2 regions of the Mesorhizobium sp. Arg314 genome follow, and region 1 is predicted to be linked to the other one. Evidence: riboswitches for the same ligand, from Rfam matches in the RefSeq annotation. Region 1 holds a riboswitch; the other holds the start of a gene.
What was found. Region 1 has a riboswitch for thiamine pyrophosphate ahead of thiC (phosphomethylpyrimidine synthase ThiC). Riboswitches for the same ligand answer to the same signal wherever they lie in the genome.
Positions count from the first base shown of each region.

Region 1 (7,203 bases):
GTACTTCATCTCGAGATATTCCTCCAAGCCGTGTCGCGAGCCTTCGCGACCAATCCCTGATTGCTTCATGCCACCAAAGGGAGCGGCCTCGGATGACATCCGGCCGGTGTTGATGCCAATCATGCCATATTCGAGCGCCTCGGCCACATGCCAGACGCGCTTGAGATTGGAGGCATAGAAATAGGCGGCGAGCCCGTAGATCGTATCATTGGCTTCGCGCACGACCTGTTCGGGATCCTCAAAACGGATGATCGGCGCGAGCGGCCCAAAAGTCTCTTCCTGCGCGAGCAACATTTCACTGGTGATGTCCGTCAGAACCGTCGGCTCGAAAAAGGTGCCGCTGTGACCTACCCTCCTTCCGCCGCAGCAGATCGCCCCGCCTTTCTGGATCGCATCGGCAATATGAGCCTCGATCTTGACGAGCGCCCGTGCGTCGATCAACGGTCCGATGGCGATACCCGCTTCGAAGCCATCGCCAACCGAGAGCGAGCGAACCCGCGCCGTAAATTTCTTGGCGAATTCGTCGTGCACGCCGGATTGCACATAGAGCCGGTTGGCGGAAACGCAGGTCTGCCCGGCATTTCGAAACTTTGCCTGGATCGCACCGTCGACGGCAGCATCGACATCGGCATCGTCGAAGACGATGAACGGCGCGTTCCCGCCGAGTTCGAGGCTGACTTTCTTGACCTGATCCGAGCACTGGCGCATCAGCAGCCGCCCGACTTCGGTCGAGCCCGTGAAACTGATCTTGCGCACTTTTGGATTGGCGCAGAGCTCACGCCCGACCACTGCACCTTCCGAGGCATAGATCAAATTCACGACGCCATCTGGAAAACCTGCCTGCGCCGCCAGCGCGCACATCGCGCCGGCGACGAGGGGAGTTTGCTCAGCCGGTTTCAAGACGATCGCGCAGCCGGCTGCGAGCGCCGGTGAAATCTTGCGGGCCACCATCGAAGCAGGAAAGTTCCAGGGCGTGATAGTGCCAACGACGCCGATAGGCTGCTTGATGACCAGCATGCGCCGATCCGTCGAAGGAGCGGAAATCGTCTCGCCGTAGATGCGATTGGCTTCTTCCGCGTACCATTGCAAGTAAGCGGCGGCATGTGAGACTTCCGATATTGCCTCGGGCAGCGGCTTACCCATTTCGGCGGTCAGGATTGCAGCCAGGTCATCGGTGTGATCAAGGATCAGCTGGTGCCAGCGCCACAATGTGTCGCTACGATCCCGGGCCGTCAGAGCTGCCCATTTGGCTTGCGCAACATGGGCCCTGTCGATCGCAGCTTTGGTTTGCTCGACGTCCATATCGGGAAGCTCAGCGAGCAATTCGCCGGTCGAGGGATTGAACACCTGGAACAGGCTTGGACCCCCTTGGTCGCCGCAGGATGCCAGGCGATCGAGTGCGGCGAATAGGTCCGGTTGTTTGAGATGGCGAAGCAGCGAATTGTTTATGCCCGGCACAGAAAAGCTCCTTGGGTAAGGCGACGTCTTGTTTTAGGAACATCGCGAAAAGCAGCGTAGCTGCAGCGTGACACTCGGCATTTATCCCAGCGTCACCAATTTTGTCGAACCTGGGCGACAATAGATCCCTGGCCGGCAGCCGATTGTCGAAACAGGACTCACCTGCCGCCTCAAGAGTTGACAGCCTTCCCCTAATTCGTCCAACCTAGGAACCTCACCAGGGGAGTCCCGGCAAGGGGCTGAGATACTGCTGATAGCGCGCAGTGACCCGTTGAACCTGATCCAGTTCATACTGGCGTAGGGACGGTGCGAGGTTTCGCGGGTCGGCAATCCGGCTTCGGCATTCGGGGAATCCCCGCATCCTGCGCGAAGCGTCACTTCCTTCTCATCGCGTGAACTGGGTCTCCGTTGCACTCGAGCAAGGAGGCTCACTCATGAATGCCCCAACCCCGACCGTCACCGTCGGCGAATTGCCCTCTTCGAAGAAAGTCCACAAGCCTGGCCAGCTTCACCCGCAACTGCGGGTGCCGATGCGCGAGATCTCGGTCCACCCGAGCGCCGGCGAGCCGCCTGTCACGGTCTACGATTCGTCAGGTCCCTATACTGACGCCGCGGTGGAAACCGCGATTGAGCGTGGCTTGCCGAGGTTGCGCGAGACATGGATCGAGGCACGCGGCGACGTCGAACGCTACGAGGGCCGCATTGTCAGGCCCGAAGACAATGGCTTCGTCTCCGCCGAGCGCCTGACGCCAGAATTCCCGCTGCGCAACCGGCCATTGCGTGCCACCGGAGGCCGCGCCGTCACCCAGCTCGCCTATGCGCGCGCCGGCATCATCACGCAGGAAATGGAGTTCGTCGCCATCCGCGAAAACCTCGGCCGCGAGCAGTTGCGTTCAGCTCTTCTCCGGGACGGTGAGAGCTTCGGCGCCGCGATCCCGGATTTCGTCACCCCGGAATTCGTGCGCGACGAGGTGGCGCGCGGCCGGGCCGTCATTCCCTCCAACATCAACCATCCCGAGAGCGAGCCGATGATCATCGGCCGCAATTTCCTGGTCAAGATCAACGCCAATATCGGCAACTCCGCCGTCACCTCGTCGATGGCCGAAGAGGTCGAGAAGATGGTGTGGGCGATCCGCTGGGGCGCCGATACCGTGATGGACCTATCCACCGGGCGCAACATCCACAACATCCGCGACTGGATCGTGCGCAACGCGCCGGTGCCGATCGGCACGGTGCCGATCTATCAGGCGCTGGAGAAGGTCGGCGGCATCGCCGAGGATCTGACCTGGGAGGTCTATCGCGATACGCTGATCGAACAGGCCGAGCAGGGCGTGGACTATTTCACGATCCATGCCGGCGTGCGCCTGCCCTACATCCCGCTCACCGTCGACCGCGTCACCGGCATCGTCTCGCGCGGCGGCTCGATCATGGCCAAGTGGTGCCTGCATCACCACAAGGAGAGCTTCCTCTACGAGCATTTCGAGGAGATCTGCGACATGGCCAGAGCCTATGACGTGACGTTCTCGCTCGGCGACGGCCTTCGCCCCGGCTCGATCGCCGATGCCAACGACGCTGCCCAGTTCGCCGAGCTCGAAACCTTGGGGGAACTCACCAAGATCGCCTGGGCCAAGGACTGCCAGGTGATGATCGAGGGCCCCGGCCATGTGCCGATGCACAAGATCAAGGAAAATATGGACAAGCAGCTTGCGGTCTGTGGCGAGGCACCGTTCTACACGCTGGGGCCGCTCACCACCGACATCGCGCCGGGCTACGACCACATCACATCAGGCATCGGCGCGGCGATGATCGGCTGGTTCGGAACGGCAATGCTCTGCTACGTCACGCCGAAGGAGCATCTCGGGCTGCCGGACCGCGACGACGTCAAGACCGGCGTCATTACCTACAAGATCGCCGCTCACGCCGCCGATCTGGCCAAGGGCCACCCGGCCGCCAAGATCAGGGACGACGCGCTGTCGCGGGCGCGCTTCGAATTCAGGTGGGAAGACCAGTTCAACCTCTCGCTCGATCCGGAGACGGCGCGCGCCTTCCACGACGAAACCCTGCCGAAGGAGGCGCACAAGGTGGCGCATTTCTGTTCCATGTGCGGCCCCAAATTCTGCTCCATGCGGATTTCGCACGACATCCGTGTCGAAGCCCAGAAGGAAGGGCTCGCGGCGATGGCGGCGAAGTACCGTGAAGGCGGCGACCTCTACATGCCCGTCGACAGCGTCGCGGGGAGCACAAGCACATGAAGGTGCTCATTCGCGGCGCAGGCGTTGCCGGGCTGACGCTCGCCCACGAGCTGGCGACACGCGGCGCCGATGTGACCGTAGTCGAGAAGCGCTCCGAGATTGCCGGCAATGCCTCTTGGCAGGCCGGCGGGATGCTCGCGCCCTGGTGTGAGCGCGAGAGCGCCGAAGAGGAGGTGCTGACCCTCGGGCGCGGGGCGGCCGACTGGTGGGACGCGGCCTTGCCCCACCATGTCTCGCGCAATGGCACATTGGTGCTGGCGCCTGCCCGCGACGTTGGCGAACTGGACCGGTTCGTCCGTCGCACATCCGGCTTCAGGCAGCTCGGCGCCGATGAGATCGCGGCACTTGAACCCGCTCTCGCCAGTAGGTTCGGACGCGGGCTGATCTTCGAGGGGGAAGCGCATCTCGACCCGCGCAAGGCTCTGCTTGGACTTCGAGACAACTTGCTCGGCATGGGGGTGCCGCTCGAGTTCGGCCGCAGCATCGTATCCGCAATCTCGGATATCGAGGTGGATTGCACCGGCGTCGGCGACAAACGACCGGAACTGCGCGGCGTGCGCGGCGAGATGCTCATGTTGCGAACCGGCGACATCTCGCTTGTCCGGCCCGTGCGCCTGCTTCATCCGCGCATCCCGGTATATGTCGTGCCGCGCGGGGAGAACCTGTTCATGGTTGGCGCTACGATGATCGAGTGCGATGCCGAAGGTCCGATCACCGCGCGTTCGACCATGGAGTTGCTAAGCGCCGCCTATGCGCTGCATCCGGCCTTCGGCGAAGCCGAGCTGGTCGAAGCCGGCGTCGGCGTACGTCCCGCCTTCGCCGACAACCTGCCCCGGGTCGAGCGTCACCAGGGATACGTTCGCATCAACGGCCTCTACCGCCACGGCTTCCTGCTCGCGCCGGCCATGGCGCGACAGGCAGCCGACATCATCCTGGGAAATCCTGCAGCGAAGGAGTTCGCCCTTGAAGCTCATCGTTAACGGTCAGAACCACGACGTTGCGGCCGAGACGCTTGCCACGCTTCTCACCGAACTTGATTTTGAAGGTGGCTGGCTTGCCACCGCGCTGAACGGCGAGGTCGTGCCAGCCCAGGAACGCTACCACTTCCGGCTCAGCGATGGCGACCGCATCGAAATCCTCTCACCGATGCAGGGAGGGTGATTGCAATGCTCGAGCTCTACGGACAAGAACTCTCATCCCGCCTTCTGCTCGGCACAGCACTCTATCCCTCGCCTGCCATCATGGCCGAGGCGGTGAAGGCGTCGGGCACCGAGATCGTCACCGTGTCGCTCCGCCGCGAAGGCTCCGGCGGCAAAACCGGCGGCCAGTTCTGGTCGCTGGTCCAGTCTCTGGGCGTTCGCATCCTGCCCAATACCGGCGGATGCCATTCGGTGAACGAAGCGGTCACCACGGCACGGATGGCGCGCGAGGTCTTTGGCACGAAGTGGATCAAGCTCGAGGTGATCGGCAACCAAGATACGCTGCAGCCAGACGTATTCGGGCTGGTCGAAGCCGCGAGGATCCTTGCGGCGGAAGGCTTCGAGATCTTCCCCTACACGACCGACGACCTTATCGTTGCCGAGCGCCTGCTTGATGCCGGCTGCAAGCTGCTGATGCCCTGGTGCGCGCCGATCGGCTCCGCGCGCGGGCCGCAAAATCCCGATGCGCTGCGAAGCCTGCATTGCCATTTCCCCGGCATACCGCTGATTGTCGACGCCGGCATCGGCCGCCCGTCGCATGCTGCGACCGTGATGGAGCTCGGTTACGACGCTGTGCTTCTCAACACGGCGATAGCCAAGGCAGCCGATCCCGTCGCCATGGCCGCGGCCTTCGGCAAGGCGGTGGAGGCGGGCCGCGAGGCCTATTGCGCTGGCCTGCTGGAGCCACGCGACATGGCCGTTCCCTCCACCCCCGTCATCGGCATGGCTGCATTCTCATGAAACTCGATCCATTCTACCTCATCGTCGATTCCGTCGAGTGGATCGAACGACTGGTGCCGCTTGGCGTCAAGCTGGTGCAACTGCGCATCAAGGATCAGGACGAAGCTTCACTGCGCCGAGAGGTCCGTGCCTCGAAGGCGGTGTGCAGCCGCCATGGTTGCCAGCTCATCATAAACGATTACTGGCGCCTCGCGATCGAGGAGGATTGCGATTTCGTCCATCTCGGCCAGGAAGATCTTGCCGAAGCCGATGTGAAGGCGATCCGCAAGGCCGGCATGAAACTCGGCCTCAGCACCCACGACGACGCCGAACTGGAAATCGCGCTTCAGGCCGAGCCGGACTATGTCGCCCTTGGCCCGATTTACCCGACCATCCTCAAGGCCATGAAATGGGCCCCGCAAGGACTGGACCGCATCGCCGTCTGGAAGCGGCGCGTCGGAGACCTTCCACTGGTCGCCATCGGCGGGCTTACGGTCGAGCGCATTGCCGGTGTCTTCGCGCAGGGCGCGCAATGCGCCGCGGTCGTGACCGATATCACCCGCAGCGCGCATCCCGAGGCGCGCGCACTGGAATGGCTGGCGGCGACAGCCCAATGGAGATGACGCCGCACGTGCTCATCGTCGCCGGCTCGGATTCGAGTGGCGGCGCGGGAATAGCCCGCGACATCGAGACCGTTTCCGCATTTGGACTGCGCAGTTGCCTTGCCGTGACGGCCGTTACTGTGCAGACGCACGCGGTTGTCGAGCATGTCGAGCAGATGCCGCCGGATCTTGTCGTGGCGCAGATGCTGGCCGCCCTCGCCGCCAACAGTGTGAAGGCCATCAAGATCGGAATGCTTGGCACCAACGGCGCGATCGCAAAAGCCGCGATGGTCATGCGGGATCACCCCGACATTCCGGTGGTGCTCGACCCGGTTCTCGCCTCCTCGTCCGGCGGGGCGCTGATCATGGAAGATCCTGTCGCCGCGCTGCGTGGTCATCTCATGCCGCTTTGCCGGATTGTCACGCCGAACTTGCCCGAATTGGCCGTGCTGACCGGATCGGCGATCGCAGTCGACCAGGCATGCGCTTGCCGCCAGGGTGAGGAGCTGTCGAGATCCGTCTCGACCGCCGTCCTCGTCAAGGGCGGTCATGCGCGCGGCAGGGAGGCAGTCGACCTGCTGTTGCAGCCGGACCGACTTCCGCTTCGCTTGATGGCGCCGCGCCTGCCTGGCGAGATGCGGGGGACGGGCTGTATGCTCTCCAGCGCCATTGCCGCGTCTCTTGCGCTCGGGGGGTCGCTGGAAGAAAGCGTGCGCGCTGCCAAGCACTTTGTTTTCAACGCCCTCGCTGGACCGAAACGACGTCGACGCGGCAATCCCATCGGCTTGCTCGACAGTTTTCCTCTTCCGGATGAGCAATAATCGGCGTGGGTTTACCCGCCGGCCGTCCGTGAGAGCGAATTTTTAGCTTCTCCTTGTTGAGTTCGGCGGTGACGAGGCGGCGGAGTTCGGGATCCTCGAACCAGCGCAAGGTGAACAGAGTGCGATCGATGCGGCCATTTCGCGTAGCGCG
Region 1 covers NZ_JBSKBP010000090.1:2,238-9,440, reverse strand. The annotation lists gene ACWGS9_RS33290 (NAD-dependent succinate-semialdehyde dehydrogenase) at 1-1,389, opposite strand, end outside; TPP riboswitch at 1,668-1,780, shown strand; gene thiC (phosphomethylpyrimidine synthase ThiC) at 1,893-3,710, shown strand; gene ACWGS9_RS33280 (FAD-dependent oxidoreductase) at 3,707-4,690, shown strand; gene thiS (sulfur carrier protein ThiS) at 4,674-4,871, shown strand; gene ACWGS9_RS33270 (thiazole synthase) at 4,877-5,650, shown strand; gene ACWGS9_RS33265 (thiamine phosphate synthase) at 5,647-6,252, shown strand; gene ACWGS9_RS33260 (hydroxymethylpyrimidine/phosphomethylpyrimidine kinase) at 6,243-7,052, shown strand; gene ACWGS9_RS33255 (Tn3 family transposase) at 6,967-7,203, opposite strand, start outside.

Region 2 (7,203 bases), on a different contig from region 1:
AGCTTGCCACGGATGAGTGCCGCCTTGGCGGTTGGACTGTCGCCGAGCACGTCGGAAACCACCTTGGTCGCCAGGCCTTCCTCGGCCTCGAGCTGCTGCCGCTGCAGCCCATGATTGGCGGTGACGTGGCCCATCTCATGCGCGATGACGGCGGCAAGCTCGGAGGAATCGTTAGCCAGCGCCAGCAGGCCTCGCGTCACGTAGAGATAACCGCCCGGCAGCGCGAAGGCGTTGACGTTGGGCGAATTGAGGATGGTGATGCGATAGGTCTGGGTCGGATTGGCCGACACCACCGTCAGGTTGCCGACGACCTTGGCCACCATGCGCTCGAGCTTGGGGTCGGAATACTCGCCGCCATAGGTGGCCAGGATGCGCGGATGCTGCGCCTTCGCCATTTCGGCGAGCTTGGCGTTGGCGACGACATTGTCGACGGTGATCGGCTTGTCGGAAGGCTGGAAGCCGCTCTCCTGCACATCCGGCGGCGTGAACATCTGGCAGCTCGCCAGCACGGCAACGCTCGCCAGCGCGAAAAATCGTGCCAGCGGCCTCATCCACACCTTCTCAGCGCCGGTCGACAGATCGGCTTCCTTTCGAAATCTTTCGGCAAATCACGTCCCCCCCGGAACCAGCATGGCCGGACCTAGCCACACTCCCCCGGACAAGGCAAGCAAACGCCGGATCGCTCGTTGCCGGTTTGGCCGTAAATTATGTCCGCTTCCGGGCAATATGTTGTGATCCGGCAACGGTGCCGCCTCGATCGCCGATATAGCGCCGGAAGGCGTCCGGTCCAGATCGATCGAAGAAATCATCGGCCGGGCCGGTCGCCGCGATTGTGCCTTCATCGAGGAATGCGACGTCCTGGCCGATGCGACGCGCATCTTCGGGCTGATGCGTGACGAAGAGCACCGTCATTTTGCGCTCGGCGTGGATGCCGGCGACAAGGTCGAGCATGTCGTCGCGCAGCGCCGGGCCGAGCGACGCGAAAGGTTCGTCGAGCAGCAATACCGGCCGGTCGCGCAGCAGCACTCTCGCCAGCGCCACGCGCTGCCGCTCGCCGCCGGAAAGCTCGCGCGGCAGCCGCTTTTCCTTGCCCGCCAGGCCAACCCGCGCCAACGCCTCGACGACCGCCGCCCGATCGGCGTCACCGAGCTTCAGCGACGCCGAGCGGCCGAGCCCGACATTGGCTTCGACCGAAAGATGCGCAAACAGGTTGTTTTCCTGGAACACCATCGACACCGGCCGCGCCGAAGGCGGCGCGTCGCCGAGATCGATGCCGCCGATCAGCACCTTGCCTGTACCAGGCGTTTCGAAGCCAGCTATCAGATTGAGCAGCGTCGACTTGCCGGAGCCGCTCGGTCCCATGATGGCGGTGATCCTGCCGGCGGCGAATTCGGCGTCGAAGCGGAAGGACGCCTCGCCATAGCTGAACGAGACGCCGTCCAACGCAACAGCGAGGCCGTTTTGCGCGGCGGTGCCGTTGATGGTCGTCGTCATGAGCTTCCTTCCCGCCCCAACCAGTCGGCGACGACCACCAGCATCAGGCAGACGAGGCCGAGCAGCAAGGCAAGTCCCGCGGCGTCGGCCGTCCGGTAGCTGCCCATGCGCGCCAGCAGAAGATAGGGCAAGGTCTGCACGGAATCGCTGCCGAACAGCGCGATCACGCCGAGATCGCCAAGCGACAGCGCCATGGCGAAGGCAAAGCCAGTGGCCAAAGGCCGCCTGAGCGACGGCCAGTCGACCAGGCGCAGCCGGGTCCAGCCGGATATGCCGAGCGCCAGGCAAAGCCGCTCGTGACGTTCGCTGGCCGCGTCATAGGCGGGGCGAATGGCCCGGATGGCGAAGGGCATCGCCATCACTGCGTTGACGGCGACGACCATGATCGGCGCGATGGCAAAGACATCGGTGACCCCGCGCAGCGCCAGGAACCAGCCGGCGCCGAGCACGATCGGCGGCACGACCAGCACGAAGCCGGCGCCGGTGTCGGTGGCATGTTCGAGCAGGCCCATGGCGCCGCCTGGCCTGCGCCGCAGGGCCAGCGCGCGCCGCGCCGTGATCAGCGCCAGCGACAACGTCACGCTGAGCAGCGCCGCCAGGAAGGCGAGGCCCGCGCTGGTGAGCGTGGCGCGGCGCACCGCCGCTTCACCCCCCAGCCGGCCGAGATCGGCCTCCAGGCCTGAAAGCACGGTCGCTACCATCGGTCCGGCAACGAACAGCAGGGCAAGTGCGATAAGGCCGGCGTTCAGCATGCTTTCCACCCTGCCCGTCGAAAGGTAGCGGCGCGGCGCCACCGGCAGGTTGGCATCGCCGACCGTGTTGGCGCCAAGCCGCGTGAGCACGATGACCACGATGAAGGTCAGCGCGATCTGCAGCAGCGTCAGCACGACGGCGCGCGCGGGATCGAAGTCGAAGCGCAGCGCCTGGTAGATGGCGACCTCCAGCGTCGTCGCCGCCGGACCGCCGCCCAGCGTCAGCACGATGGTGAAGGACGTGATGCAGAGCATGAAGACCAGCCCCGCAATCCCCGGCAGAGCCGCGCGCAGCACCGGCCATTCGATCAGCCGGAAGGCTGGCCGGGCGCCCATGCCAAGCTGGCTCGCCAGCCGCCAATGGTCGGCGGGAATGGTGCCCAGCGCCTCAAGGAACAGGCGCGTCGCCAAGGGCAGGTTGAAGAAGACATGGGCGACAAGGATGCCGGAGAGGCCGTATATCCCCGGCCACTCCCCGCCGCCAAGCCCGGCGAAGACGCCGGCAAAGTACCCCGCCCCGCCATAGAGCGCCAGGATACCGAGCGCGGCGACGATCGCCGGCAGTGCCAGCGGCACGGTGAACAGTTGCAGGATCAGGCGGCGGCCGGCAAAGGCCGGATGCCTCGAAAGCGCGCGCGCCACCAGCAGCGCCGGCGCGACCGACAGCAGCGTCGACAGCAGCGCCTGCCAAAGCGTGAAGCGGGCGACGCGGAAGAGGTAGCCGTCGAAGGCGGCGACAGCACCGGAGAGATCATGCGCGCCTTCGAGGGCGAGACCGGCGAAAGCGCCGCCGATCAAGACCGCGACGGCCGCGAGCGCAATGACGCCGGCGGTTGTGCGGGGATCGCTGGGATGGGGCGTTGCCATTCCCGCCTAGCCAAACACACTGAATGGCTTGGGTAAGGTGGAAGCATTATCTGCGTCGAGTTCCCGCCCACCCCCCTCTGTCCTGCCGGACATCTCCCCCGCAAGGGGGGAGATTGGCAGCTTCGATCGCCGTGCCACTCTTGCAACGTTGGCGATTGGCGAAAGTGGCCGAGCGCTTGATCTCCCCCCTTGCGGGGGAGATGGCCGGCAGGCCAGAGGGGGGTGTTCAAGCGCCATCCTGAAGCCTACTTGCTCATCACCGCCAGCCACTCATCCACCCACGCCTTGCGGTTGGCCGCGACCTCTTGCGGGCTGAACAGCAAGGTCTTGGTCGGCTTCACCAGTTTGTCGAAGGCCGGGTTGAGCGGCTTGTCGGTCTTGCCGGCCGGGAACATCCAGTTGGTTTCCGGAATGACATCCTGGAATTTCGGCCCTGTCATGAAGGCGATGAACTTTTGCGCCAGCGGGTTCGTAGCGCCCGTCGTGGTGATGCCCGCCACTTCGATCTGCAGGTATTCGCCTTCCTCGAAAGAAGCGGCCTGGTAGCGCTCGGTGTTCTCGGCCACCATGTGGTAGGCCGGCGAGGTGGTATAGGACAGCACCATCGGTGCCTCGCCCTTGGTGAACAGGCCATAGGCCTCGCTCCAGCCCGGCGTCACCGTCAGCACCTTCGGCTTGAGCTTTGCCCAGGCCTCCGGCGTTTTGTCGCCATAGACCGACTTCACCCACAGAAGCAGGCCGAGGCCCGGCGTCGAGGTGCGCGGATCCTGGATCACGATCTTGTCCGTGCCGGCGCCCTCGACCAGGTCCTTCAGGCTCTTGGGCGGGGTTTTCAGCTTCTCGGTATCGTAGACGACGGCGAAATAGCCATAGTCGAAGGGCACGAAAGTGTCGTCTTTCCAGCCGCCGGGCACATTGATGCCGGAGACTTCGCCATGCGGCGCGAACAGGCCGCTCGCCTTGGCATCTGCGGTGAGATTGGTGTCGAGGCCGAGCACGATGTCGGCCTTGGTGCTGGCACCCTCCAGCTTGACGCGGTTGAGCAAGGCTACGCCGTCGGCGACCGAGACGAATTCGAGATCGCAGCCGCACTCGGCCTCAAATTCCTTCTTGACGGCCGGTCCAGGCCCCCAGTCGGCCGTGAAGCTTTCATAGGTGTAGATGGTGAGCTTGTCCTTTGCGGTGGCAGGCGCAACGCCTGCCAGAAGCGAAACAAGACCGGTTGCGAGAATAAGCTTGGACAATATCGCGCGCATCGGCGCCTCCTTCGTTCGAGTGACAAGGAATTGAGGCGTCGGATGGTCCGAAACGTCTAATCCCTCCGCCGGTACAAACCGGATCAGGTTCAGCGGGTTGGCTTTCGCCTCTCAGCCGGATCACGTCCGGCACCCCGTTAGAGCGTTTCGACAGATAGGCCCGGCCGAAGCGGCGCGCAAGCGGAAGTTTGCCGGGCAGCTAAAGCAATTCCAGGAAAAGTGCGCAGCGGTTTTCCGTCCGGAATTGCGCAAGGATAAAGCCTTGGAGCGGCTCTGCAATTCTATCAATCGCTGAGCCGCTCCAACGTTCGGGCGGGACCTTGGACGCGACGTGCGGCGCTGCCCGGCTTCCGTTTCGCACGCCGGGCTGGTAAGGGCCACGGCCATGGGCACATTCACCATCCTGCTTGGCGGCGAACTCATCCGCACGCCCCGGCTCGAACGCCAGATCGAGGGTTCGCGCGTCATCGCCGCGGATGCCGGCATCGGCCATGCCCGCTTGCTTGGCCTGGTGCCGGAGCTCTGGGTCGGCGATTTCGACTCGGTACCGGCGAACCTGCCGAGAGATCTGGCCGACGTGCCGCGCAAGGTCTTTCCGGCCGAGAAGGACATGACCGATGGCGAGCTCGCCATAGCGGAGGCGCTTCAGCGCGGCGCCACCAGTCTCGTGCTTGCCGGCGCCTTCGGCGGCAAGCGCGCCGACCATGCGTTCCTGCATCTGGCGCTGGCCGTGCGCTTGGCTGCTGCCGGCACGCGAGTGCTGCTGACCAGCGGCGCGCAAGAGGGCGTTCCCATCCTGCCTGGCAAGGCCAGCTTCGATTATGATGACGGCACCTTGTTTTCGGTGCTCGGTTTCTCCGAGCTTTCGGGCCTGACGGTCACCGGCGCCAAATGGCCGCTGGACCGCGTCGAGGTGGCGTTCGGCTCCTCGCTCACTATATCAAACGAGGTCAAAGGGCGGCTTGGCGTCGCGCTTGAGCGCGGCCGGGCGTTGCTTCTGGCCCACCCCTATCCCCTTCCTGAAAGCTGACATTTCCAGAAAGTTGACATGGCGCCGCCACTCCTCAATCTCGACGGCATTAAACTGACCTTCGGCGGCGCCCCGCTGCTCGACGGCGCGGCACTCAGCGCATCCGCCGGCGAGAAGATCGCGCTGGTCGGCCGCAACGGCTCGGGCAAGTCGACGCTTCTCAAGATCGCCGCCGGGATGATCGAGCCGCAGGACGGCGAGGTGTTCCGCCAGCCTTCGGCAACGGTCCGCTATCTGCCGCAGATGCCGGATATGGATGGTTTTGCCAGCGTGCGCGCCTATGTCGAGGCGGGCCTCGGCCCGGCCGACGATCCGCATCGCGCCACTTATCTGACGGAACATCTCGGCCTTACCGGCGAGGAGCGGCCGAACGACCTTTCCGGCGGCGAGGCGCGTCGCGCCGCCCTCGCCCGCGTCATGGCGCCGGAGCCCGATATCCTCCTGCTTGACGAGCCGACCAACCATCTCGACCTGTCGGTCATCGAATGGCTGGAAGAAGAACTTGCCCGCACCTCGTCGGCGGTGATCCTGATCTCGCACGACCGCCGCTTTCTCGAGCGCGTTTCGCGCGCCACGGTCTGGCTCGATCGCGGCCAGACCCGCCGGCTGGACAAGGGCTTTGCCCATTTCGAGGAATGGCGCGACCAGGTGCTGGAGGAGGAAGAGCGCGACCAGCACAAGCTCGGACGCCAGATCGTGCGCGAGGAGCACTGGCTGCGCTATGGCGTGACGGCCAGGCGCAAGCGCAACATGCGCCGCCTCGGCGAACTGCAGACGATGCGCCAGCGCTTCCGCAGCCATCGCGGCGCCGAAGGCACCGCCACTATGCTGGCGAGCGACGCCGCCGAATCCGGCAAGCTGGTGATCGAGGCCAAGGGCATCGAAAAGAGCTTCGGCGACCTCACCGTGGTCAAGGGCTTCTCGACCCGTATCCAGCGCGGCGACCGCGTCGGTCTGGTCGGACCGAACGGCGCCGGCAAGACGACGCTTCTGAAGATGCTGACCGGCGAGCTGGCGCCGGATGCCGGCGGCGTGCGGCTCGGCGTCAATCTGGAGATCGCAACGCTCGACCAGAAGCGCGAGGCCGTCGACCCGCAGGAGACCCTGGCGCATTACCTGACCGACGGTCGCGGCGAGAACCTCGTCATCAATGGCGAGCAGCGCCACGTCGTCTCCTACATGAAGGATTTCCTGTTCAAGCCGGAGCAGGCACGCACGCCGGTGCGCGAACTTTCCGGCGGCGAGCGGGCGCGGCTGCTGCTCGCCCGCGTTCTGGCCAGGCCGGCGAACTTGCTGGTGCTCGACGAGCCGACCAACGATCTCGACATGGAGACGCTGGAACTGCTGCAGGAACTGGTCGCGGGCTTTGCCGGAACCGTGATCCTGGTCAGCCACGACCGCGACTTCCTCGACCGCACCGTCACCAGCGTGATTGCGCCCGACGGCGGCGGGCGCTGGATCGAATATGCCGGCGGCTATTCCGACATGCTGGCGCAGCGCGGCGGCTCGAAGCTGGAAGACCGCAGGGCGAGGTCGAAAGCCGAGGCGAGCGAGGCTGCGCCGAAAGCCGAACAAGCCGCGCCGAAGGGTTCGGCGAAGAAGCTCTCGTTCAAGCAGAAATTCGCATTGGACTCTCTGCCCAAAAAGATCGAAGCGGTCACCGTTTCGATCGCCAGGCTGGAGAACAATATCGCCGACCCCGCCTTCTACGAACGCGATCCCGTTTCATTTCAGAAGACCATCGCCGCGCTCGACAAAGAGCGCACGACCCTCGCCACGCTCGAGGAGGAGTGGCTGGAACTGG
Region 2 covers NZ_JBSKBP010000016.1:28,632-35,834, forward strand. The annotation lists gene ACWGS9_RS18610 (M48 family metalloprotease) at 1-551, opposite strand, end outside; gene thiQ (thiamine ABC transporter ATP-binding protein) at 706-1,494, opposite strand; gene thiP (thiamine/thiamine pyrophosphate ABC transporter permease) at 1,491-3,113, opposite strand; gene thiB (thiamine ABC transporter substrate binding subunit) at 3,359-4,369, opposite strand; TPP riboswitch at 4,413-4,516, opposite strand; gene ACWGS9_RS18630 (thiamine diphosphokinase) at 4,755-5,399, shown strand; gene ACWGS9_RS18635 (ABC-F family ATP-binding cassette domain-containing protein) at 5,418-7,203, shown strand, end outside.
Region 2: another riboswitch for thiamine pyrophosphate. It lies ahead of thiB (thiamine ABC transporter substrate binding subunit); the one in region 1 lies ahead of thiC (phosphomethylpyrimidine synthase ThiC).